DNA from 2 places in the Paenibacillus mucilaginosus 3016 genome. Region 1 is predicted to be linked to the other one. Evidence: predicted binding sites of a transcription regulator. Region 1 holds the regulator's gene; the other holds the start of a gene.
The links. Region 1 encodes Rex, which represses fermentation and respiration genes when NADH is low (regulators of the CRP and FNR family bind a similar motif). Its sites were predicted from a motif close to TTGTGAAATATTTCACAA; they were not measured.
Positions count from the first base shown of each region.

Region 2: the regulator Rex is predicted to act here: its motif matches at 5,391-5,408, upstream of PM3016_RS30040 (cytochrome c oxidase subunit 2A).

Region 1 covers NC_016935.1:3,490,039-3,501,792, reverse strand. The annotation lists gene PM3016_RS15260 (amidohydrolase) at 1-285, opposite strand, end outside; gene PM3016_RS15255 (DUF47 domain-containing protein) at 562-1,182, shown strand; gene PM3016_RS15250 (inorganic phosphate transporter) at 1,243-2,238, shown strand; gene PM3016_RS15245 (redox-sensing transcriptional repressor Rex) at 2,313-2,933, opposite strand; gene dinG (ATP-dependent DNA helicase DinG) at 2,930-5,785, opposite strand; gene PM3016_RS15235 (tetratricopeptide repeat protein) at 5,874-6,341, opposite strand; gene panD (aspartate 1-decarboxylase) at 6,589-6,972, opposite strand; gene panC (pantoate--beta-alanine ligase) at 7,007-7,873, opposite strand; gene panB (3-methyl-2-oxobutanoate hydroxymethyltransferase) at 7,964-8,857, opposite strand; gene PM3016_RS15210 (biotin--[acetyl-CoA-carboxylase] ligase) at 9,242-10,213, opposite strand; gene PM3016_RS15205 (CCA tRNA nucleotidyltransferase) at 10,210-11,532, opposite strand; gene bshA (N-acetyl-alpha-D-glucosaminyl L-malate synthase BshA) at 11,549-11,754, opposite strand, start outside.
Region 2 covers NC_016935.1:7,282,201-7,293,954, forward strand. The annotation lists gene PM3016_RS30015 (stalk domain-containing protein) at 1-1,007, opposite strand, end outside; gene PM3016_RS30020 (MarR family winged helix-turn-helix transcriptional regulator) at 1,342-1,815, shown strand; gene PM3016_RS30025 (pirin family protein) at 1,944-2,720, shown strand; gene PM3016_RS30030 (b(o/a)3-type cytochrome-c oxidase subunit 1) at 2,997-4,646, opposite strand; gene PM3016_RS30035 (cytochrome c oxidase subunit II) at 4,674-5,144, opposite strand; gene PM3016_RS30040 (cytochrome c oxidase subunit 2A) at 5,167-5,322, opposite strand; gene PM3016_RS30045 (potassium channel family protein) at 5,550-6,572, opposite strand; gene PM3016_RS30050 (solute symporter family protein) at 6,744-8,381, opposite strand; gene PM3016_RS30055 (DUF485 domain-containing protein) at 8,427-8,735, opposite strand; gene tenA (thiaminase II) at 9,009-9,671, opposite strand; gene PM3016_RS30065 (energy-coupling factor transporter transmembrane component T family protein) at 9,758-10,552, opposite strand; gene PM3016_RS30070 (ABC transporter ATP-binding protein) at 10,543-11,754, opposite strand, start outside.

The DNA.
Region 1 (11,754 bases):
GGCTTCCATCGGCCACATCTTCTCCTGAAGCCACAGCTGCAGAGCCATGTCATCCCCATACCCGCGCAGCAGCGACATCGCCGCATGCCCATGCGTGTTGACAAACCCGGGGAGGAAAAGCTTCCCTTTGCCGTCCACACGTTCGTCACATTCTCCAAGCTCGCCCGCAGGAGGCTCTCCTATGTATACAATCCGGCTTCCTTCCATGATCATCGTACCGGTAACCACCGGATTCTCTTCCTTCATCGTAATGAAAATACCGTTATCGATCCTCGTTTTTTTCACTTGTATACTCCTCTCGCAGCCTTACTGCTTTGACTTCAATGTACAACATCGGAAGAAGAGAAATCAAGCTGACTGAGGTCGGCCGGGCTTGCTCTGGGACCCCTTAACAATCATGAGAATGTGGCATCAAGGACAAACTAAGATTGCAAATCATTACATGAGTATGTTATTTTTAATTTTGTGTGAATTTGGGCTGTTTTCCTACATAAAACCCGAAAAATTTATTAATTTTTTGTAAATTTCACAATCTTTCACAATCTTGGGAGGCCAAAAACAATGCTTTTTACCAAAAAAAACGACACCGACTTTTTGCTGCTCTTGATCAAAGCGTCGGAAAATACACTGGATGCTGCGCAAAAGTTCCGCGATGCGGTCATGGGCACCGAACCGCCGGCGACGTTTTACCCGCAGCTGAAAGAACTTGAGCATAAAGGGGACCAAATCACACACCAGATCTACAAAGGGCTGAACAAGGTTTTCATCACGCCGATTGACCGTGAAGATATCATGGTGCTGGCTACGAAGCTTGACGATGTGCTCGACGGCATCGAAGCGACCATCGCCCGTTTTGACTATCTGAACATTACGGTTTCCGATAATTATATGAAGGAATTTTCCGCGGTCATCGTGGCCAGCTGTCAGCACATTCTCGACGCCTTCAAACTTCTCGCCAAAAAGAAGTACATGCAGCTCTCCGAGCATACGGTTCAGATTAATTCCCTGGAGAACGAGGCGGACCGTCTGATGCGCGAAGGAATCCGCGAAATCTTCATGAATCCGAAGGACCCGTACCATGACTTCAAACTCAAGGAGCTGTACGAGCGTCTGGAAGAAACAACGGATGCCTGCGAAGACGTAGCCGATATTCTCGACAGCGTAGTTCTGCGTTACTCCTAACGCAGCCGTTCGTACTCCAACCCATACCCTTTGATCCAGCGGCAGCATTAGGAGGAACCCATGTTAACAACTATTATCGTCATCGTAGCACTGGCGCTGCTCTTTGACTTTATCAACGGCTTTCACGATACGGCCAACGCTATTGCCACTTCCATTTCGACCCGTGCTCTTAGCCCGCGGGTTGCCGTCCTTGGTGCGGCCATACTCAACTTTGTCGGAGCCATCTTCTCCTCGGAAGTGGCAAAGACCGTCGGCGGCTCGGTCGCCAACCCGGCAACCATCGAGAACGGCATGCATATCGTTATCGCAGCCCTGATCTCGGCGATCATCTGGAACCTGCTCACCTGGTATTACGGTATCCCGTCATCCTCATCGCACACGTTGATCGGCTCTCTTGCAGGTGCGGTCATTGCGGGTGCAGGGATGGGCGCCCTCAACTGGGACGGTTTCCGCTCGATCGTCATTATTCTGGTGTTATCCCCGATGGTCGCTTTTGCTACCGGGTTTATCATCATGTGGATCATCCGCCAGCTCATCGTCATGAGCGGGAACAGCTCCCGGACCAAGCTGAACCGGACGTTCCGCAGCTTTCAGGTCATCTCGGCGGGTCTCCTCTCCTTCTCCCACGGCGGCAACGACGCCCAGAAGGCAATGGGTATTATCGTCTTCGGTCTCGTATCGATGGGATATCAGGATACACTCGATGTACCGCTCTGGGTTAAACTTTCAGCGGCAACGGCGATGGGTCTCGGAACCTCCATCGGCGGCTGGCGCATCATCAAGACGATGAGTAAGAAGCTCCTGAAGATCGAGCCGGTCAACGGCTTCGCTTCAGACCTGAACTCCTCCATCGTCATTCAGGTCTCTACTCACCTGGGGATGCCGCTGTCCACCACGCACGTCATCTCGTCTTCTATCATCGGAACAGGCTCGGTTATGCGGTTCCATGATGTCAAGTGGGCGACGGTGACCCGGATGATCATGACCTGGGTGATCACTATCCCGATCTCGATGATTCTGGCCTACTTGATTTACAAGATTATCTTCAGTCTGTAGCACTCGGAACAGACCAAAAAGCCCTGAGCTTCAGCTCCGGGCTTTTTGGTGTTCTAGGATCTTATCATCGCGAATTAGTCCAGATAATATGCGAGACTCTGCAGCTCCGTCGTGAAGTCGGCGTGATGCACCCGCACCTCGGATGGAACCTTGATAATGAGCGGTGCAAAATTCAATATCGCTTCCACCCCGGACTCGACGAACCGGTCCGCAACCTGCTGGGCTTCCGCAGCCGGCACCGTAATAATGCCGATGCGCACCTTGGCCTCTTGGATGACCTCGTTCAGCTCGGACATGGGCTTCACCTTCAAGTTATTGATCGACTCGCCGATCTTGTTCTCCTGCGCATCGAACACCGCGACGATCTTCATGTTATCCTTCAAGTAAGCGTTATAATTACAGAGCGCCCGGCCGAGGTTCCCCGCGCCCACCAGGGCGACGGGGATAACCTTGTCGAGCTTGAGAATCTGCCGGATCTTTTCAATCAGATAATCCACATCATAACCGATTCCTTTTTTGCCGAACTCTCCGAAGTAAGCGAGGTCCTTGCGGATCTGCGCCGGATTCAAGTCCAGCTTCACGCCGAGATCCTGTGAGGAAACGGTTTGCACATTCTTCTTGCTGAGTTCATTCAGGAACCTCAGGTAAATCGGCAGTCTCCGGACAACCGCTTCCGATATTTTTATCGTCTTCATGCTTCGTTCTCACCCATCCACTGCTTTATTCTTGGCACGAGCTGAGCCGAGTTCATATGCTCGATCCTCGGACCCGGGAGCGAGTACAGAAAATACTTGCCGTACTGCGTATCGATCACTCTCGTGTCGTAGATGATCACGATGCCTTTATCGGCTGCGGTCCGGACAAGCCGCCCGAAGCCCTGCTTGAACCGGATCACCGCTTGAGGAACGGACAGCTTCATGAAAGCGTTCATCCCCCGCTGTTTGAGCTTCTCCGTCTTCGCTTCGACCAGAGGGTGGTTCGGCGGCTGGAAAGGAAGCCGCACGATCGCCAGGCAGGTCAGCGCATCGCCCGGGATGTCCACACCTTCCCAAAAGGAGCTTGTTCCGAGGAGGACGCAAGCCTTGCTGTTCTGGAACAGCCGGGTCAGCTTGCTGCGGTTGCTGCTGTCGACTCCCTGCCCGAGAACCGTTATCCCGAACGAAGCCAGCACATCCTTAAGTCCAGCATGCGCCAGCTTCAGCATCCGGTTGGAGGTGAAGAGCACGAGCATCCGGCCTCGGGTCTGCAGCGCTACCTCCGCCAGCGATGGAATCAGCCGGTCGAGGAATTCCTTCTCCCCTGCCGCCCCCTTGAGCGTAGGAAAATCCCTTGGAATGACGACGAGGGCCTGCTCCCTGTAGTTGAACGGAGAAGGCAGCTGCACCGTACGCAGCTTCCCTTGCTCTTCGTCTTTCTTAAGGCCCAGCTGTTCGCAGGTATAATCGAACGACTTGCCGACGGACAAGGTCGCAGAGGTTAGAATGACACTGTCCTTCACACCGAAGAACTGTCCCTGAAGCATCGAACTGACGTCGATCGGTACGGAAGACAGCTGCAGCGACCGGTTCTTGTTGTAGTGGCCGGCCTCCATCCAGTACACATAGTTCTCATCCGGCATCGTCATGAAGAAATGGAGTGCATCCTTCTGCCGGTGCAGCTCCTTGACCGACCCGCTGAGATCGGTAAGAACTCCCTGCACATCGTAATCGTCCTGTACTTCCTTGATGTCCGAGATGAGACGCTCCACTTTCTTCAGCGTATCGTTAAACAGAAGCATGATATTTTCTTCCGTGACCATCAGCTTCTCCCAGCCGGAAGGCAATTTCTCTTTGCGCACCCGGTAGACGAGCGCATTGCCTTCGCTCTGCTGCGATGGATCGCTACGCGAGACAAGCAGCTGATACAGCATCTCGGACAGACTCTCCCACTCCTCCCGGAGTACCAGCAGCTTCTCTACCGCTTCGTCAACGACTAAACACCAGGTCCTGGCCTTCTCGTCTTCGTGACGCTGCAGCCGGAAGCGCAGGGAGGAGAGCTGACCGGCCCGGCTGTCCTTATACAGCCAGGCTATGGCATTCGAGAGGCCGTGATAATGCAGCTCGATGCCCAGATGCTTGCCGGCCACATCCTCAAAGTGATGAGCCTCATCAATGACCAGGTGCTTATAGGAAGGAAGCAGCCGGTTCTCCGCCTTCGTATCCGTGAACAATAGAGAGTGGTTCGTTATAATGACGTCGGCCGAATTCGCCTGGTGTCTCGCTCGGTGATAGAAGCAGCGCTTGAACCAGGGGCATGCACGGTTCAGACAGGATTCCGTATCGCTTTCGACGGAGTGCCAGAACTGCCGTCCCCGTCCCGCAAAGTGCAGTTCTTCTTCATCGCCATGCTTCGTTTCCCCCAGCCAGACCAGCATTTGTCCAGCCGTTATTCGGTCTTCTTTGCCGTGCTCGAAGTCCATCAGGTTCATCTTCTGCTCGAACTTGCGCAGGCACAGGTAATGGCTCCTACCCTTGAGAACGGAAGCCTCGAACCCGATCGGGAAGAGCTCATGGAGGAGAGGAACATCCCTTTCCCGAAGCTGTTCCTGCAGGTTGATCGTATGGGTGGACACCACCACCTTCTCGTCCTGCTTGATCCCGTAATACAGGGAAGGAATGAGATAGCCCAGCGACTTGCCCGTGCCTGTTCCCGCTTCAATGATGAGGTGGCGCTCTTCTTCGAACGCCTCCTCGACTTCATGGATCATCTGGACCTGGGCATCACGTTCTTCATAGGCGGCGAATTTCGTCTTGAGCGCAGCCCGGAGCCCGTCATAGAATTCCTCGAAGCTGTCCGGCAGCTGCCTCACCTCTTCCGGGGTGCGGACGGGCTCTTCGTCCCCCCACTCCTCCACGTTCAGGGCAAACTGTCTGAAATACCGGTCGGCATCGGGGTCGAGCGGCGAGTGCAGCTCCTTGTACTGCAGCATCTCCTGCACAAACCAGCCGAAATCGCTGGCCGAATCGGCAAAAACCATCTCCATGCGCTGGAGCGTCAGCAGAGGAAGCCCTTGAAACCGCTCAATGCAGCGGTTCCAAATCGCAGCTGTCACTTCTGCGTCGCTGTCGGCCTGGTGAGGCCGTTCATGTGCGATACCCAGCGCCTGACAGGCCATGGAGAGCTGGAGTGACCCGAGTCCCGGGAAGAGGACGCGCAGCGCGTCCATCGTATCCAGCACACGCCCGTCAAACGGGAAGTACCCCGTCTCATCGAGTGCACGCTGCAGAAACGCAAGGTCAAAAGCAATATTGTGTCCAACAAGGACCGACTCTTCCAGCAAGGGCACCATCTCCGCCATCACGGTATCCAGTGACGGCGCATCCTTCACCATGTCGTCGGTAATGCCGGTAAGTGTAGTAATAGCAGCAGGTATACTCATGCCCGGGTTGACGAGAGAAGTATACCTGTCCGTAATATCTTGGTCATTTATAATAAAGAGCCCGACTTGGATAATGCGATCCGAAGTCGTGCTCCCGGTCGTTTCAAAATCCAGAACCGCAAATTTCATACGTGCTGTGTCAATCCCTTCATCCCCACTCTCCCCTTAAGCATACCAATCTTGCAGTCAAAAGGGAATAGCAAACTTGGCCATGCGCTTACGACAGCGGTTCGCGGGATGGGGAAATATCAAACTGCAGGCCGCCGCCGCCTTCACTGCATACGCCAAGCTCAAGGAGCGGCTGGACACTGGCCGGATCGGTGCGGTACGCCATGTTGAAAAATTCACAGGCTTTATCCATATTGTGCTGCTGGGCCTGGATACAGCCCATGGCGTTGTACGAAATCGCCTTGATCTGCATATTCTCAGTCAGCTGGGATAAAAATTGAAAATGTGTATAGCTCTCGGTCATCTCTCCTTTGCGGAGATACGACATCGCCAGATAAATGCGCGCCAGTGTAAAATCAGGCTGCAGACGGACCAGCTCATCGAATTCTGCGATGGCCTCATCAAACATGTGCAGCTTGTAGAAGCCCTGGCCGCGGATGAACAGCTCCGTCCGTTTGCCGGCCAGCTCCGGATCCGAAGGATCGCTGCCGCTGAAGGATATCCCGGCGGCGCGCATCCCCCTGACCCATCGATTCCTCGAACTGCAGCCACTCTTCAATGCAAGCGTCGCTCATGGCCTTCAGCGCGCGGAGCTTTTCCTGCAGCTCTCTGCGTTTCACGCCGGTGGAGGACGGGTACTCCGCCATGACTTCGCTCAGCATCTCGTTCATGGAAGCAAAAAGATGTTTGAACACGGCTGATCCCACCTTACGCTTCGTCTAATGTAGTTACATTGTGCGTCTCCCCGTCGCGTTTCATGCGGACTACAAAACCGTGGAATGAATTTCTTCCTTGAGCACAGTGACGACGCTGTTGTTCTCGCCCATGATGGCAATCTGCGGCACATGCTTGCGGGCTTCCTCATCCGACAGCATAACGTAAGAAAGAATAATGACCGTATCGCCGGGATGGACGAGGCGGGCTGCCGCGCCGTTCAGACAGACGACCCCGGAGCCGCGGGGGCCCGGAATGATGTACGTTTCGAATCGAGCCCCGTTGTTATTGTTAACAATCTGCACTTTCTCGTTCGGAAGCATGTCAACCAGATCCAGCAGATCCGAGTCAATAGTAATGCTGCCGACATAATTGAGATTGGCTTCTGTCACCGTGGCGCGGTGGATTTTGGATTTCAGCATGGTACGAAACATGGATGATCGCCTCCTGGGGTGTGTAGCTTCCGTTCTACCGGATGTTCAGAATCCGGTTATCTATCAAACGCGTACGGCCGAACCGCACCGCGAGAGCGACAATGATGCGCTGCCCCGCCTCAGGGGCCGTGAACGGCTCAAGCGTTGGGTACTTGAGCACTTCAGCATAGTCGATGTCCGCCAGCGGGGACCTGCCGATCTCCCGGCGGATCAGAGCCGTCAGCTCAGCGGCTGTAAACCCGCTGCCGCGCTCTTCCGTCAGCCGCTCCGCAGCGTTCAGCGCCGCCGAGAGCACGAGAGCCTGGCTGCGCTCCTCCTCACTCAAGTAGACGTTGCGGGAGCTGAGCGCCAGGCCGTCCGCTTCTCTGACGATCGGACACGGCACAATCGTTACCGGCATGTTCAGGTCCTTCACCATCTGCTCAATGACGGCGACCTGCTGCGCGTCCTTCAGCCCAAAATAGGCCCGGTCGGGCTGGACGATATGGAAGAGCTTCGTCACCACGGTGGATACCCCGTCAAAATGGCCCGGGCGCGATGCCCCGCACAATCCCTCGGAGACGCCGGACACCGATACGATCGTCTTGGTCGGCGAAGGGTACATCTCCTCTACCTGCGGGAAGAATACCAGGTCCGCCCCCGCTTCTTCGGAAATATTCAAATCCCGCTCCTCATCGCGGGGGTAGCGCTCGAAGTCCTCGTTCGGCCCGAACTGCAGCGGGTTAACGAAGATGCTCAGCACGACGAGGTCGCACTCCCGGCGGGCGGCTTCCAGCAGGGAGGCGTGCCCCCGGTGGAGAAAACCCATTGTAGGCACGAAACCGACCGTCAGGTTCGGGTTTTGCGCTTTCTTCTCCTTGATCAGCTCTCTCAGCCGGTCAATACTCTTTACGGTTTCCATAGGCAGCCTGCTCCGTTCCCGATTACTATTGGGGACCGCCCCAGCTGTAACGGCCCGGGCAGCGGTCCCTCGATGATTGGCTTGCAGCCATTAAGTCACAGGAACTTTCTGAGGTTCCTTGGCGGTCTTCTTCTCTTCCGATACGTCTTCCGTTACAGCGCCCGAGCCGCGGCTCGGGGAGCTCCCATACAGCGAGGCGGCCGCCTCGTCGTCCATATGGAACGAATGCTCCGGTCCCGGAAAGCTGCGGTCTTTCACTTCTTCGACGTACTGGCGGATGCTCGAGCGGATGATCTCCCCGATGTTCGCATAAGGCTTCACGAACCGCTTCGGATGGCTTTCCTCCCCATAGCCGAGCACGTCGTGGAATACGAGCACCTGCCCGTCACAGGCAGCCCCTGCCCCGATGCCGATCGTCGGAATGGCTAGCTTCTCCGTCACCAAGGCAGCCAGCTGATCCGTTACCAGCTCGAGGACAATCGAGAACGCCCCGGCCTCCTGCAGGGCCAGCGCGTCCTCGATCAGCTTCTGGGCCTGGGACGAAGTCTTCCCCTGCACCTTGAAGCCGCCGATCTGATGGATGGACTGCGGCGTGAGCCCGATATGGCCCATCACCGGGATGCCGGCCTGTACGAGGGCCCGAACGGCGGGAACAATCTCCGCGCCGCCTTCCAGCTTGACGGCCTTGGCCAGTCCCTCCTGCATCAGTCTGGCCGCATGGGCCAGCGTGGCATCCAGGCTGCCGTGATAGGTCATGAACGGCAGATCCGCCACGACGAAGCTGGAGCGGGCCGCACGGGTCACCGCCTTGGTGTGGTACACCATGTCATCGAGCGTCACGGGGATCGTCGATTCGTAGCCGAGCACGACGTTGCCGAGCGAATCGCCGACCAGAATGACGTCCACTCCCGCCTGATCCGCCAGCAGAGCCGAAGGGAAGTCGTATGCCGTAATGACACTGATCGGCGTTCCCTCGCTCTTCATCTTCTGCAGCTTGGCTGTTGTACCGGTTTGCGGTTGGACAAGGTAAGCACCTCCGGGGTTGACGGGCCGCGAACACGGCGGCTGCCCTCTCAGGACATCACCTCCGCGCGCAGCCCGCCGGATAAAAGTAGTATGGCACAAAGCAAAAAAACCTTCCGGCCGGGTATCGAAAAGAAGATACCGAGGCGAAAGGTTCACATGTTGAACTTGTCATATGATCCTTCTGTCTCGGTCCCCGCAGGGCTCAGAGCAGAATCCGACATATTGCTGATCGATGCTATGAAGTTTGGGATAAAGGAACATAAGCTCCAACATGCGTGAAGTGCAGTTCCGGATGGATACCGCCTTCATCGCCTTAATTATACCAAAAAGTATGCAGGTTTGTCACCTGAATTCGACATCACCGGAAATCAGCCTTTGCTGGGTCCCGTCGGGGAGACGCAGGAGCAGCGCCCCGAAGTCGTCGATCCCTTCGCCGTAGCCCTCCACGAAACCCTGGGGCGTACGGCAGCGGATCGTCCGGTGCAGCGAGACGGTCAGCGCCTCCCACAGCAGCTTGACCGGACCGAAGCCCTGCTCGAGATACAGCTTGTACAGCTGCTCCCACTCCTGGAGGAACCGGCACAGGAGCTGCATCCGGTCAACAGGCCGTCCCGCTTCGATCGCAAGGGAGGTAGCCGTCTCCCGGAGCCCTTCCGGGTAGTCTTCTTCCGTGAGATTCACGCTGATGCCTACCCCCGCGATAATATGCTGCAGGCTTGCATCCTCTGCCCGGGATTCCAGGAGAATCCCGGAGATTTTGCGCCCTCCGACGAGCAGGTCGTTGGGCCACTTGATGCCGGCTTCCACGCCGGTCTCGGCACGGACCGCTCGGCACAAGGCCACGGCGACCAGCAGCGTCAGCTGCGGGGTACAGGAGATCGGCAGACCGGCCGGCTTGAGCACCAGGCTCATCCACAGGCCCTTGCCCTTGGGCGAGATCCAGGGCCTTCCCTGCCGCCCTCGGCCGGCCGTCTGCTGTTCGGCGAGAATCAGCGTACCTTCGGGGGCTCCTTCGGCGAGGAGGGCCAGAGCCGTCGTCTGCGTAGATTCGACCTCCTGGTGATAGTGTATGCGCCTGCCGAACAATTCCGTCTGCAGGCGGGTCACCAGGGCGGCCGGATCCAGCTTGTCCGGCTTGCCGATGAGACGGTACCCTTTGCGCGGGACCGCTTCGAACGTGTAGCCCTCCTCGCGCAGCTTCTCAATCCGCTTCCATACGGCGGTGCGGGAGATCGCCAGCTTGTCGCTGAGCTCCTCCCCGGATAAAAAAGCTCCCTGGGATGCTTCAAACAGCTCCACTAATCGCTCTGTCATGCGGGTCCCTTCTTCTGTAAAGATTCATATATCTGCTCTGCCGCTTCCAGCAGGCGTTCTCTGTCATTGGGCAGATGCCCCAGAGCCGTCTCCTCCAGGAGGCGGCCCAGCACCTGACCGGTCCAGGGACCGGGTTTCTCGCCGAGATGCCCGACGAGCTCCTGGCCGCTGAGGCGAAGCTCCTTCAGGCTTCCCGCCGGCCTTGCCTCCAGCCAGGCTTCGCCTTGCGAGATCCACGCCTCCAGGAACGCCGGGCCTTCTGCTGGCGCGTCCCCGGCCGCCTCGCCGTCCCTCCGCCCCAGAAGCCGCGGCCCGTCCAGAGCATACAGCTGCCTCAAGCGGAGCAGGGCATCGGCTCCATGACGAAGCGAAGCACGGATCCAGGCATCCTTGGCCTCCCCTTCCGAGGGACCCCCTGCGGCGATGCCGGACAAGTATTCATGCGCTGCCCCTGTTCTTGATGCGGCATCCCGCTGGGCATTGGAATACGTCAGCCGTTTCATATCCTCCGAGATCCCGGAGGCATCCACTCCCAGACGGAGATACAGGTACGCGAGCCGTTCGTCCGATGAGGGAATGCCAAGGAGCCCCGGCCACGATTCGGCCGGAATCCCGTCCAGCTCCGCCAGTTCGACCTCAGCTTTCGTATGCCGGAGCGCACCGCTATCGGCCAGAAGCGCAAGAGCCCGGTTCGGGTCGGCCCCGCCGAGCATCCGCTCAAGCTCCGCACGGCAGCGCTCCATCGCGATATGCTGCAGGAGTCCGATGCATTCCCGGAGGGCTTCCCAAGTGCGCTCCTCGATACGCAGGGTGTACTCGGAAGCGAACCGCAGGCAGCGCAGCATCCGCAGCGCATCCTCGCGGAACCGTTCCTCCGCCGTGCCCACACAGCGGAGCACCCCCTGCCGCAGATCCGCCATGCCGCCGAAGGGGTCGACCAGACCGCCCTCGGCATCCAGCGCCATGGCGTTCATCGTAAAGTCTCGCCGCTGCAGATCTTCCTGCAGCGAATCGATGTATTCCACCTCCGTCGGCCGCCGGAACGCCTCGTAGCCCCCTTCCCTGCGGAAGGTGGTTACCTCGTAGGGCACCCGGTCCGACACGACGGTCACCGTACCGTGCTGAAGCCCGGTCGGCACCGTCCGCTTGAACAAGGCCTGGACCTGCTCCGGCAGCGCGGAGGTGGCGATATCATAATCCTTGACGGGCCGCCCCAGCATCTCGTCCCGGACACAGCCGCCGACCAGGTAAGCCTGGTGGCCGTTGTCATTCAGACGCCGGACGATCGCCAGCGCGGCCGATCTCATCTGTCCGCTCATCGGGGATCACGCTCTCTCAGCATTCGAGCGGCTTCCTCCGGAGATCCTCCGGCAGCGGCCGTCCGAGCACCCGGTAGTAGATTTCTTCATACTGGCGTGTAATGACATCATTACAGAATGTATAGCGGGCCCGGTGAAGACACGCTTCTCTAAGCTGCGCGGCATGTGCTTCATCCGTCAGGATCTTCCGGGCGTAGCCGGCCATCGCCTCCACGTCGCCGA
Region 2 (11,754 bases), 3.8 Mb from region 1:
GAGCTGTCGGTCAGCTTCGCATCCGCCAGCTCGACCGAGGTGATGTTCGCCCCTTCGGCCACCGCCATGATCGGGTAGCCCACCGGGTACTTGGCCGCAGTGTGCATGCGGATCGGGTCCGGATCCTCATAGCCGTCGAAGTTCAGCGGCACATACGGATCCCCCGGAGCCGGAGAGACGACCAGGTTCAGGTCGGCGGACTCGTCCGCGAAGCCGAATTCGATTACGACGTAGTCGCCGACCATCTCGATGCCGAGATCCTTGGCATCCGGGTTCAGGAACGGGGACCGGTGGTAAGGGGCATCGAACAGGGCGTCGATCGATTCGACGAGCGTACCGGTGTAGAATGAGACGTCTTCCCCAATACCTTTGTAATATCCGGCATAGACGGCACGGTCTCCGGGCCCCTCGCCCACGAAGCCGGGCAGGCCGGACTGCTGCTTGTGCAGGGACAGCCCGCTCTTCGCCGCCTGGTTGGCGGAGAGATAGGAGGCGTGCAGCTTGGCGGCCAGCGTCAGGTTCGGATTCAGCTTCAGCGGCTGGAGGCCGTACAGGGTACGGTAGTCGTTAATGGCTTTCAAACCGTCCTGCTGGTTCTTCGAGTAGTCCGCTTGCACTTCATCTACCGCGTTCTCGGCCACCTCGAAGGTCCAGGAGTTCTCGATCGGCTGATAGCCGTCGAACTGAAGCGTAACGAGAACGGTATGCGTGCCGGGAGCAAGCTCTTCGGACGGAGTATAAATGTAGCTCATCTCCGCCGTATCCAGCGTACCGTCGACAGCCTGTCCGTCCACTTTCATATGAAAGGCGCTGAAGCGCGGCGAAGCATCGGTTTCGGCCACGTCGAAGCCGATCGTCGGCTTTTTCATGCCCACGGTGCCTTTGGGATATGCCGAATAGGAGAAAGAAGCCGCATCCGCAGGCGGGGCCGGAAGCACCAGCAGCGTCAAGGCAAGAGTGAAGGTCAGCAGCAGCTTCCACAGCCGGTGGTCCTTTATTCGATTCATGCGGTCAGTACCTCCATCAGGTAAGAATCAGAGAATAGACAATAAGGCAGCAAGGAACAATAAAAACAGGGGAACGGACGACAAGCCGCAGCGGCCTAATTACATGTACGAGTTCCACCTCCAAAAAGTTCTGCATTCATGCCATTTTCCCTGCTGAAAATACGCTGAACGCTTCCGGCAATATATGGGCCGGACCCTGATGCTGTTTCACTGGTACGGTCTGGCCAATCCCCGATCCGGTGCTTTGGCAGGATTGACAAACAGGCCGTTCTCCACTACTTTTAGTTCAAGCTATACCGCTTTACCGTATTGGAAGCCAGGAGGCATCAAGTCGATGAAAGAAGATCTGGATGAATCGCTGCACTTGTTCGTCGTACTGTCCCGCGCCAGCGAGTGGGTGATGGCCCATGCCCACAGGGATATCCGCCGGCACGGACTCAACCCGACCGAATACGGCGTGCTTGAGCTGCTGTATCACAAGGGCCCCCAGCCGCTGCAGCAGATCGGAAGCAAGATTCTCATGACGAGCGGCAATATTACCTATGTGGTGGACAAGCTCGAAGACAAAGGCCTTGTCAGACGCCGCCCATCCGAGGAGGACCGCCGCGTCTCCTTCGCGGAGATTACCGAAGAAGGACGCGAGTTCTTGGATGAGGCCTTCCCTTCCCACCGGGAAGCCATCGCACACGCGGTATCCGCCCTCTCCCCCGAGGAGAAGCAGCAGGCGATCTCACTTCTGCGCAAGCTGGGGCTGGCCGCCAAGGAGAACTTCAAATGCGCTCCCATTCCGGGCGCCAAGCAGCCGTAGGGGCACTCCCCTTACCGGCTGAGGCTTTGATCTTAACTTAGAGCCCGGACTTCCGTCCGCATCCTATATCTTAATTTTAAGACGATATGCCCCATCTACATTTTCACCTTACTCAGGAGGTACTCCCTATGCAGATTCTTATTTATCCCCCGTCCATGCAGGGCACCGGCTCTTTCGACGGAGGCAGCATCACCGAGCAGAAGCCGATCGGTTTCTCCGGCGAAGGCTCGGTCGTGAAGCGCGTCGGCCCGCTCTTCTATTGGGCCTGGGCCCGGGCCGAAGAGGAAGGGTATATCCCGCTGCACCCGCACCAGGGCTTCGAGATTATGACCTACGTGCTGCAGGGGCGCGCCGAGCACGGCGATACGCTCGGCACCCGCAGCACGGTCGGGGCCGGCGGCGCCCAGATCATGCAGACCGGCTCCGGCGTCTCGCACGAGGAGCGGTTCATCGGGCCGGACATGGAGGCCTTCCAGATCTGGTTCGAGCCGGCGATCCGCCAGGCGCTGCTGCGGCAGCCAACCTATGCCCAGGTCGAGCATGGGGAATTCCCCGCCGAGCAGGCCGAGGGCTGCACCCGCAAAACGGTCATCGGCGAAGGCTCCCCTGTCCGGCTTGTCACCGACGCGCTCATGTGGGATGTGGAGCTTGAGCCAGGCAGGCTGCTCCGCCACCCGCTGCCGGCGGGACGCACGCTCACAGCCCTCGCCGTCCGCGGCGGCGGCTCCTGGCATGCGGCCGACGCGCCGGAGAAGGCCGGTTCCTTCCGGGAGAAGGACTTCGTGCTTCTCCATTCGCACAAGGACGCCGAGGCCGTTGTCACCGCCGATGCGGGCGGCAGGCTGCGGCTGCTCCTGATCGAAGTCCCTTCGAGCGTGGATTATCCGCTGTACCCGAAGCGCTGAGAAGGCTCTGACCGATGCTGGGCGATTGGCCGGGGGTCTCCGCTCCGTTGAGAGCCTGAGCGGTACAGGGCCGCACTGGACCGTTCACCCGCCGCTGCACAGAGACGCACGGTGTCGGTGCGGTCCGGCCTCGCCAGCCAACCGTCCCTAATGGACGGACCTCCAACGCGGACACGTCTTCCCTTTCGAGCGAGCCGTTCCCTCCCCCCGAACAGCAAAGAGCAGCGCAGTCCCCTTCCGAGGACCGCGCTGCTTCCTTTTTTCCGCTGCGCACCGTTACCAGGTCTTGAAGCCCTTGGCTCCGACGCCCGGATGATTCAGCATATCCATCACCGGAATCGTATAAGCTACGAGAATCAGCACGACCAGAATGCCGACCCATACGCCCCACCGCTCGAAGAGGGCCGGGGCTTTCTCCGCCGCGTCGCTCACTTCGGCGATCGGGAACTCCTCCGGCCGGCCCTTCGGCGCCCGGAGCAGGGTTACGATGTTGAAGAGCATGAGCAGGACGCCCACGAACAGGATCGTGCCGCCGACGGCCATCGCCACATGGTAAGGCATCCACAGCACGGCGTCCGGGTGATCCTGGTAAGTCGTGAAGGACGTGCGCCGCGGCGAACCGAGCAGGCCGACCGTGTGCATGGAGCCGGACATGAACAGCATGCCGACGAGCCAGATCACCGTCTGAGCGATCCCGAGGCGGTGCATGCGCGGGGTCAGCGTGCGGCCGGTGAGCGCCGGAATCAGCCAGTACGTGATGCCGAAGAACGTCAGTGCCACCGAGGTCGCCACCGTGAGATGGAAGTGCCCCGTCACCCACAGCGTGTTGTGAACGATGGCGTTCAGCTCATGGCTCGCATTAATGAGGCCGCCCGCGCCGGCCGGAATGAAGAGCAGCATGCCCATGAACGGGGCGAAGAAGCGGACATCCTTCCAGGGCAGCTTGCGGAGCCAGCCGAACAGCCCCTTCGCTCCCAGGGAGCGCCCGTGCATCTCGAAGGTGGCGAAGAGAGAGAAGGCCGTCATCAGGGAAGGGATGACTACCATGAACGTCAGCACGACCTGCACGAATTTCCATACGTTCGAGATTCCCGGCTCCATCAGCTGATGGTGGAAGCCGACCGGGATGGAGAACAGCAGGAACATCAGGAAGGACAGGCGGGCGAGCGCATCGCTGAACAATCGGCCCCCGATGACTTTCGGGATGACGACATACCAGCACATGTAGGCCGGCAGCAGCCAGAAGTAGACGAGCGGGTGCCCGAAATACCAGAACAGCGTGCGGCTCAGAACCACGTTGACGGTCTCAACCCAGCCGAACGACCACGGAATGAGCTGGAACAGCACTTCAATGGCGACACCCAGCGTAGCGATGAGCCACATCGCCATCGTCACCACGGCCATGAAGGTGAAGAGCGGCGTGGTCTGCCCCGGGTGGAGCACCTTCCAATAGCGGTACTGCATGAAGATCCCGAAGCCGCTCATCCAGCTGCCGACCACCACGAAGACCAGCGCCACGTAGAACCAGGGCGAGGCTTTGAGCGGCGCATAGAAGGTGTAGAGCACCGTCGCTTTGTTCAGCAGAATCAGGACGGTGGCCCAGAGAGTCCCGGTCGTCATCAGGCCGAAGCCCAGCCAGCCGAGCCTGCGCGGCAGCCCGAGCAGGGTGCCGAGCGTACGGGCTACGCCCGAGTAGAGGAAGCCGATGATAAAATACGTGGTGAACACCAGCGCCATGAGGACTCCGTGTGCGGTAAGCAGCTGGTAATAGCCGATGCCAAACGGCAGGGCGTTCGCCCCTCCGCGGACGAGCCCCTGAAGGAGGCCCGCCACGCCGCCCAGGAACAGGGCGAAGAAGGCGAAGAGAATATGGGCCAGGATGAGTGCGCTGTCCCGGCGGTCGAACGGTTTAGGTAGGTTATCCATGCTGTCATCTCCTTTGCCTGCAGGCTTTTATTTCACGATCAGCTTCATCATCATCACTTCATGGGCCGCGCCGCAGTACTCGTTGCAGATCACGAGATACTCCCCCGGCTCCGTAAACGTGTACGCGAGGTGGTTGACCTCGCCCGGCACGACCATCATATTGATCGTGGTATTCACGACCTGGAAGCCGTGGACCACGTCCGAGCTCGTAATATTGAAGTTCACCTTCGCGCCGAGCGGGATTTCGATCACATCCGGTTTGTATCCGAACGCGAAAGCGATAATGTTCGCTTCGTACTCTCCATTGCCGAGGCGCTGCAGTCCCGGCTTATCGAACGGCGCCGTCGTGCTCAGCTTCTCGGGGTCCACGGTATGCCGGTGGCCTCCCGGCGGCTCCATTCCGAGGGCGAACGCCCCAACTCCCACGACCGTCAGGAAGACGGCCAGCATGCTGATCCCGAAGACCAGCCATAGTTTCTCTAAACGGTGAATATGCATGATGCTTCCCCCATCTCTTCCCTTAGTTCCTGTTCATAAAGAGCATAAACACGCCGGCCCAGGTCACGATCAAAAACAACCCGAGCAGCATGACGGCCGTGAAGGTTCCCCGCAGGGACGGCTCCCGGTGTTCCCGGTTCCCCTGCTCTGCAGCCGGTCCGGTCTGTTCCTTTTTCATTGCCCTTCCCCCTGTTCGCTGTCTTTCTTGGTTATGGCTTTATTGTAGTGGGGAGGCCGGGGGCTTCTCTGTGAAGTGAATCACACGCGATCCGGGAGATCGGTGAACATTGTGCGTCCAGGGGGCCGGAGAGATCGTGCGAGGTCGAGAGAGCCGCAGCAGGAAGGCCTGTGAGCAATAAAAAAAACGCCCCGGAGGCCGGGGCGTGGTGTCTGGCGGATCTTCAGTTATTTCAGCTGACTGTACACTTCTTCGCTGCAGACAATATACAGCTTGTCGGAGGCTTGGAGCCCCTCTCCCGCATGCCGGGCCACCTCCAGATTATCATTCACGGCAACGAGGTTGGCACCAAGGTCCCACAAGGCGTGAGCAGCCGCACCGTAGGTCTTCCACTCGGGACGCGGCCTGATTTCGTACCAGTTGGCACCGTCCCTCTGGGAAAGCATCTGGCTGTAGATGCTGGAACTGCCTTTATGCAGGGATTCCCTGACCATAAGCAGCGCCACGGATTCCACCGAAGGAATGAACGCATCCACCTTGGCGTAGCGGAACTGCTTCTTATGGGAGGATTTGCGCAGCTCGACGATCGTATGCACCGTTCGGCCATGATCCGAAGCAACCCCCTCGACGCCAAGGGCAATCAGGGCCGTTTTACCGTCCGCAGACAAGGCGTCTTCGAGCCTCTCATCCGAGAAGATGGCCACACTTCCGGCCTCGAGCAGGTTGGCCTTCATCAGCACCTCCTCACTTGCCGCGTCTCCCCTGATAAAATGTACCCGCTCATCCGAGACGGGCGTCCGGTTCAGCGAATGATCGATCAGCACGATTTCAGCGTCCTCGTATGAGCTCAGGATCTCCTCCACCGCCGTTTCGACTTTCCTGCCCCATCCTATAAAGATCAGATGACCTTTCTTCTTGTAGGCCAATTTGCCTTCCTCCCTCCACCTTCTCCATGTGGCCACCGCGTCAAAGAACCTCCCGATAAACAGCGTCATAAGCCCGATCCCGTATACGTACAGCGACATGACAAACAGCTTGCCGAGATCGGTCTTGGGGCTGTAATCGCCGTACCCCACGGTAACTACTGTCGTCATGACAAAATAGACGCTCTCGAGCAGCGTCGGAAAGGTGGCGGGCTCCAGCCTCCGAAGAAGAAGGGAAGACAGCAGGATCACGAAGAAGGTGAGCACGAAGACGCTCCCCGTATTCATCTTCATGAGCTTTCTCCACAGATGAACGATGGTGTACATGCGCCTCTCCTGTCCTTGAATAGGTATCAAGCTAACTTCAGCGTACAGCGCAGCTCCCGCAAATCAGAGCAGGCTGACACCTGTACTGCAGATGTCAGCCTGCTGCCGTTCCCTCCTCACGCCGGCGGTTATCTCTGGGGGAGTTCTTGCTCCGCCGGTCAGCCGGGCTGCCTACCGGTCAAGGGTATTGAAGCCGGCGCCGGGCTTCACGCCCTTATCCTTGCGGGCCTTGGAGGCTGTGCCTCCTGCCGGCAGCCCGGTATCCTCCGGCTTGATGCCGGTGTTCGCCTGCACGAGAATCTCGTCGAACTTGTCGCTGTGCTCCTGCGGCACCTTGCTGCTTGTCGTCACCAGCGTGCCGATGATCGCGCCGAGGAAGCCGAGCGGGATCGAGATAATGCCCGGGTTGGCGTACGGGAAGAGCGGCGTGCCGACGAGGATCGCCTTGCCGGCCTCCGGCGACCAGACGCTCGGCGAGAAGAACACGAGCAGCAGCGCGGAGATCAGACCTGTCAGCATGCCCGCGACCGCTCCCGCCGTGTTGAAGCGGCGCCAGAAGATCGTGAAGAGGATGACCGGCAGGTTGGCGCTCGCCGCGACGGCGAAGGCCACGCTGACCAGGAACGCCACGTTGAGCTTCTGCGCGAACAGCGACAGGATGATCGACAGCACCGCCACCCCTACGGAAGCGAAGCGGGCGACCTTCACCTGCTCCTTCTCCGTCACCTTGCCCTTGCGGAGAATGCTGCTGTAGAAGTCATGGGAGAAGGCTGAGGCCGCGGACAGCACGAGACCCGTGACGACCGCCAGGATCGTCGCGAAGGCCACGGCCGAGATGAAGGCGAAGAAGAAGTCGCCCCCAAGCGCTCTGGCCAGCAGCGGAGCCGCCATGTTGCCGCCCTTGTCCTGCGCCACGATCGCGTCATAGCCTACGAAGGCGGCCGCACCGAAGCCCAGGAAGATCGTCATGATATAGAAGGCGCCGATCAGCCAGGTGGCATAGACGACCGAGCTGCGGGCCGTCGGGGCGTCCTTCACCGTGAAGAAGCGGATGAGAATGTGCGGCAGACCCGCGGTCCCGAGGACGAGCGCCAGGTTCAGAGACAGCGTATCGAGCGGGACCTTGTACTTGTTGCCCGGATTCAGGAAACTTTCCTTCAGCGGGGTCGCGTTCTTCATTGCCTCGAACATCGTCACGACGGAGAAGTCGAACTTCGCGAACACGATCAGGGACACGATGAAGGTGCCGGCCATGAGCAGGATCGCTTTCGTAATCTGCACCCAGGACGTAGCGGTCATCCCGCCGAACACCACGTAGATGGTCATGAGCACGCCTACGATGAGGACCGATACCGTGTAATCGAGATTGAGCAGCAGCTTGATCAGGGAGCCGGCCCCGACGAGCTGGGCGATCATATAGAAGATGGAGATGGCGATCGTATTCAGCGCCGCAATCCCGCGGACCCGCGAGTTATTGAAGCGGGCGGCGATCATATCGGCCATCGTGTACTTGCCGAGATTCCGCAGAGGCTCGGCGACCAGGTACAGCACGACAAGATAAGCCACCAGGAAGCCGATGCTGTAGAAGAAGCCGTCGAAGCCGGCCAGGGCGATCGTCCCCGCAATCCCGAGGAACGAGGCTGCCGACATATAGTCGCCCGCAATCGCGAGACCGTTCTGCCAGCCCGTGAGGCTGCCGCCGCCGGTGTAGAATTCGCTGGCCGTCTTTGTTTTCTTGGAAGCAAAGTATGTAATGATCAGAGTCAAAGCTACAATGCCGAGAAACAGCAGAAATGCGGTCGCGTTCATGGAATCCCTCCGTCAGCTAGGAAAAGTTCGGTACCAGAGTCTGGATCAGGCGTGCTCTTCGCGGATCTCCTCGATCATGCGGTCGTAGTCGGCGGACTTGCGGGAGTACAGGATGCAGAGCGCCCAGGTCATGATGAACTGCGAGAAAGCGAAAATCCAAGCCCACGTGACCGGCCCAAAAGCAGGCTGGTTCAGAACCTTCGAGTAGGAAGTAAGAATCGGAAGCGTGAAGTAATAGGCCAGGAAAAAGAGGCTCATCGGAAGCAGGAATTTCTTCTTCCGGGCCATCAGGTCCTGAAACTTGGGGGTGCGGGCTATATCCGCGTAGCGCTTAGCTTGGACTTGGGCTTTCATAACATCTCCTCCGTTTCAAATTGGGCAATATTGGGTAGTAAGCGCTTCCAAAGATAATCATTTTAATTATAGCGTTTACGCTCCATGCCCGTCTAGGGGGAAATGAGATAAACGCCTGTGCCGTCCTTTTCAGGAACAATGCGCGATTATAAGAAATACAGGATGACAGAATGGAGCCTTGGCGGGATACACATTCTTCTAATTTAAATCAAGCACAGCCCGGACGGGCTGTGCTCTGCTTCACCAAACCCTGCCCCACACGGCCCCGGCGGCTTACACCGGCCAGGTTTCCTTCCGGTAGGCCATATCCCAGAACATGTACTCGTAGCGGCTGCTCGTCACGAAGTGGCGCTTCATCCGCTCGCGGTCCTGGGACGAGGCCGTCTCGGCCAGCTCGTCCAGGCGGGCGATCTGCTCCTCCACGAGCTCCCGGAACCAGTCGCCCCCGTAGGCGGCGATCCACTCCCGGTAGATCGGCTCCTCCGGCGTGCAGCCGGCCAGCCTCTCGCCGATCTCATAGTACAGCCAGTAGCATGGCAGAATGGCGGCGATGATGTCGCCGAGCCCTCCCGCGTAGGCTGCCCGCAGCATGTGCGAGGTATAGGCGTACGAGGTCGGCGCCGGCTCGAAGGCCGCCCGCTCCTCCTCCGTAATGCCGAGCAGGCCGGCGAACTTCTCGTGGAGCGAGAGTTCCGCGCCGTACGTGCCCTGGGCGTGAACCGCCATCCGGTTCACGGTGAAGAGATCGTTCGCCTTCGCCGCCCCCAGCGCCTGCACCCGGGCGAATTGGGACAGGTAATACGCATCGTTGAGCACATAGTGGCGGAAGGCGTCGAGCGGCAGGCTGCCGTCGCCGATGCCCCGCACGAACGGGTGGTTGAAGCTCGCCTGCCAGCTGGCATCGGCCGCTTCCCGGAGTTCTTGCGAGAATTTCATAAGATCTGCCTCCCTGGAGTGAATGGTTGAAATTAGGAATCTGCGTTATCAGGCCGCTGAAGTGTACGTGCAGGCTCCCGTCCCGGTTAACGGACGTCCGTGACGGACAGGAACGGCAGATGCCCGCCGAGCAGCAGGCCCGCCGTCCAGATCAGGAGGGCTGCCGCAGCCAGGACGAGATCGCTGGCGGACCAGCCGATGACATAGTAGTACGTCCTTCCCGCATCGGAAGAGAAGCGCTTCGCCTCCATCGCGACGGCGATCCGCTGCGCGCGCCGGATGCTCTGGGCGAGCAGCGGGATCGCGTGCCGCTGGATGGAATCGGTCCAGCCCCGGATGCCCCGGGCCCGCTTCACGCCTCTGACCTTCAGCGCCATCTGCAGCGCCTGGTACTCGGTGACGATCATCGGCAGCAGCCGGAGCGCCGCCATGAAGCTGTAGGCATAGCGCGCCGGGAGGCGCGTCTGCTGCATCAGCGAATAGAACAGCCGAACGGGGCTCGTCGTGAGCCCGAAGAGCAGGCCGAGCACCGCCATGTTCACGGTCTTGAGCCCGATATGCAGGGAACGGTAGAAGCTCTCCTCGGTGATATGGATCAACCCCCAATGCAGCCACGTCGTCTCCCCCTTGCCGAAGAACAGCATGGAGGTCGAGGAGGAGACGAGCATGAGCACGAACGGCAGGGACAGCAGCAGCAGGCGCCGCAGGGGCAGTCCGGTCGCCGTGTAGAACAGCAGCAGGTGCATCCAGGTCACGTGAAGAAGCACATTGATGTTGTGGGTCAACAGCACCGCGAGAAACAGGAGCACAGACAGCCCGATCTTGAAGGCCGGGTTGGCCCGGTGCAGCCAGGTCTCGCGGAAGGTCCAGGTCAGCGGCAAGGCGCTTCCGCCTCCTTTCCGGCAGCGGCTTCGCCGGCCGCTTGGAGCTTCCGGTACGCCTCCGGCGGCAGATCCGCCGCCAGCCGGCCCCCTCGGACCTCCCACACCCGGGTGGCGAACCGCGCCACGATCTCGGGGTCATGCGTGACCATCACGATCGCGCTGCCCCCTCTGCGCCACTCCTCGAGCTTCTCGAGAAGGGCGAATGTATTGGCCGCATCCTGCCCGAAGGTCGGCTCGTCAAGGAGCAGCAGCCTCCGGGCTTTGCCGGTGGCCGAGGCCACGCTGAGCCGGCGCTTCTGCCCGAGAGAGAGCTGGTACGGGTGCAGCTCCCGGTGGCCGGCGAGCCCGTACCACTCCAGCACCTCACCGGAGCGGGTGCGCACCTCAGCCTCCGGCAGGCCTTCCTGCCGGAAGTCCCACGCTACCTCGTCGAACACCGAGTGAGTGACGAACTGCAGCTCGGGGTTCTGGAACACATACGAGGCGTCCCCGATCACATCGTCGAAGCCCTTCACAGCACGCGGGCCGAGGTTATAGCGCCCCTGGGTCGGAATCAGCTGCATCAAGGCCTGCAGCAGGGTGCTCTTCCCCGCCCCGTTCGGCCCGACGACGGCAATCCAGTCGTCGCCGAAGATGTCGGCCGAGGGAATCTCTATCTTCTTCTCCCGGCCGTGGAAGCCGCAGAACGCCTCCAGCCGCAGCAGGGGCTGGGCTACCTGCGCGCTGCGGGCCGCAGACTGTCCGCGCTCCGGCATCAGGTCCGGACGGCGGTCGTAGTCCTCCCAGACCCCCGGGTACCAGATGCCGTACTCCTGCAGCTCCTGCCGGTGCTCCCGGAATACGCGCTGGGGCGGCCCGTCGGCCAGGATCCGGGCGTCATGCCCGAAGAGCACGACCCGGTCCACGAAGCCGGCGATCTCTTCGATCTTGTGCTCCACGATCAGCACCGTCCGGCCCTCCGTGACGCGCTTGACCGTCTCCCACACCTCGCCCGTGCCTTCGGGATCGAGCAGCGATGTCGGTTCGTCCAGGAACCAGACGTCCGGATTCAGGGCGAGCAGGGACGCGATCGCAAGGCGCTGCTTCATGCCGCCGGAGAGGGAAGCGATCGGGGTGTGGAGGTCCGGCAGACGAAGCCCGACCTGCTCCAGGCAGAGGCGGATCCGCTCCCCCATCTCTTCGCGGGGCACCTGGAGATT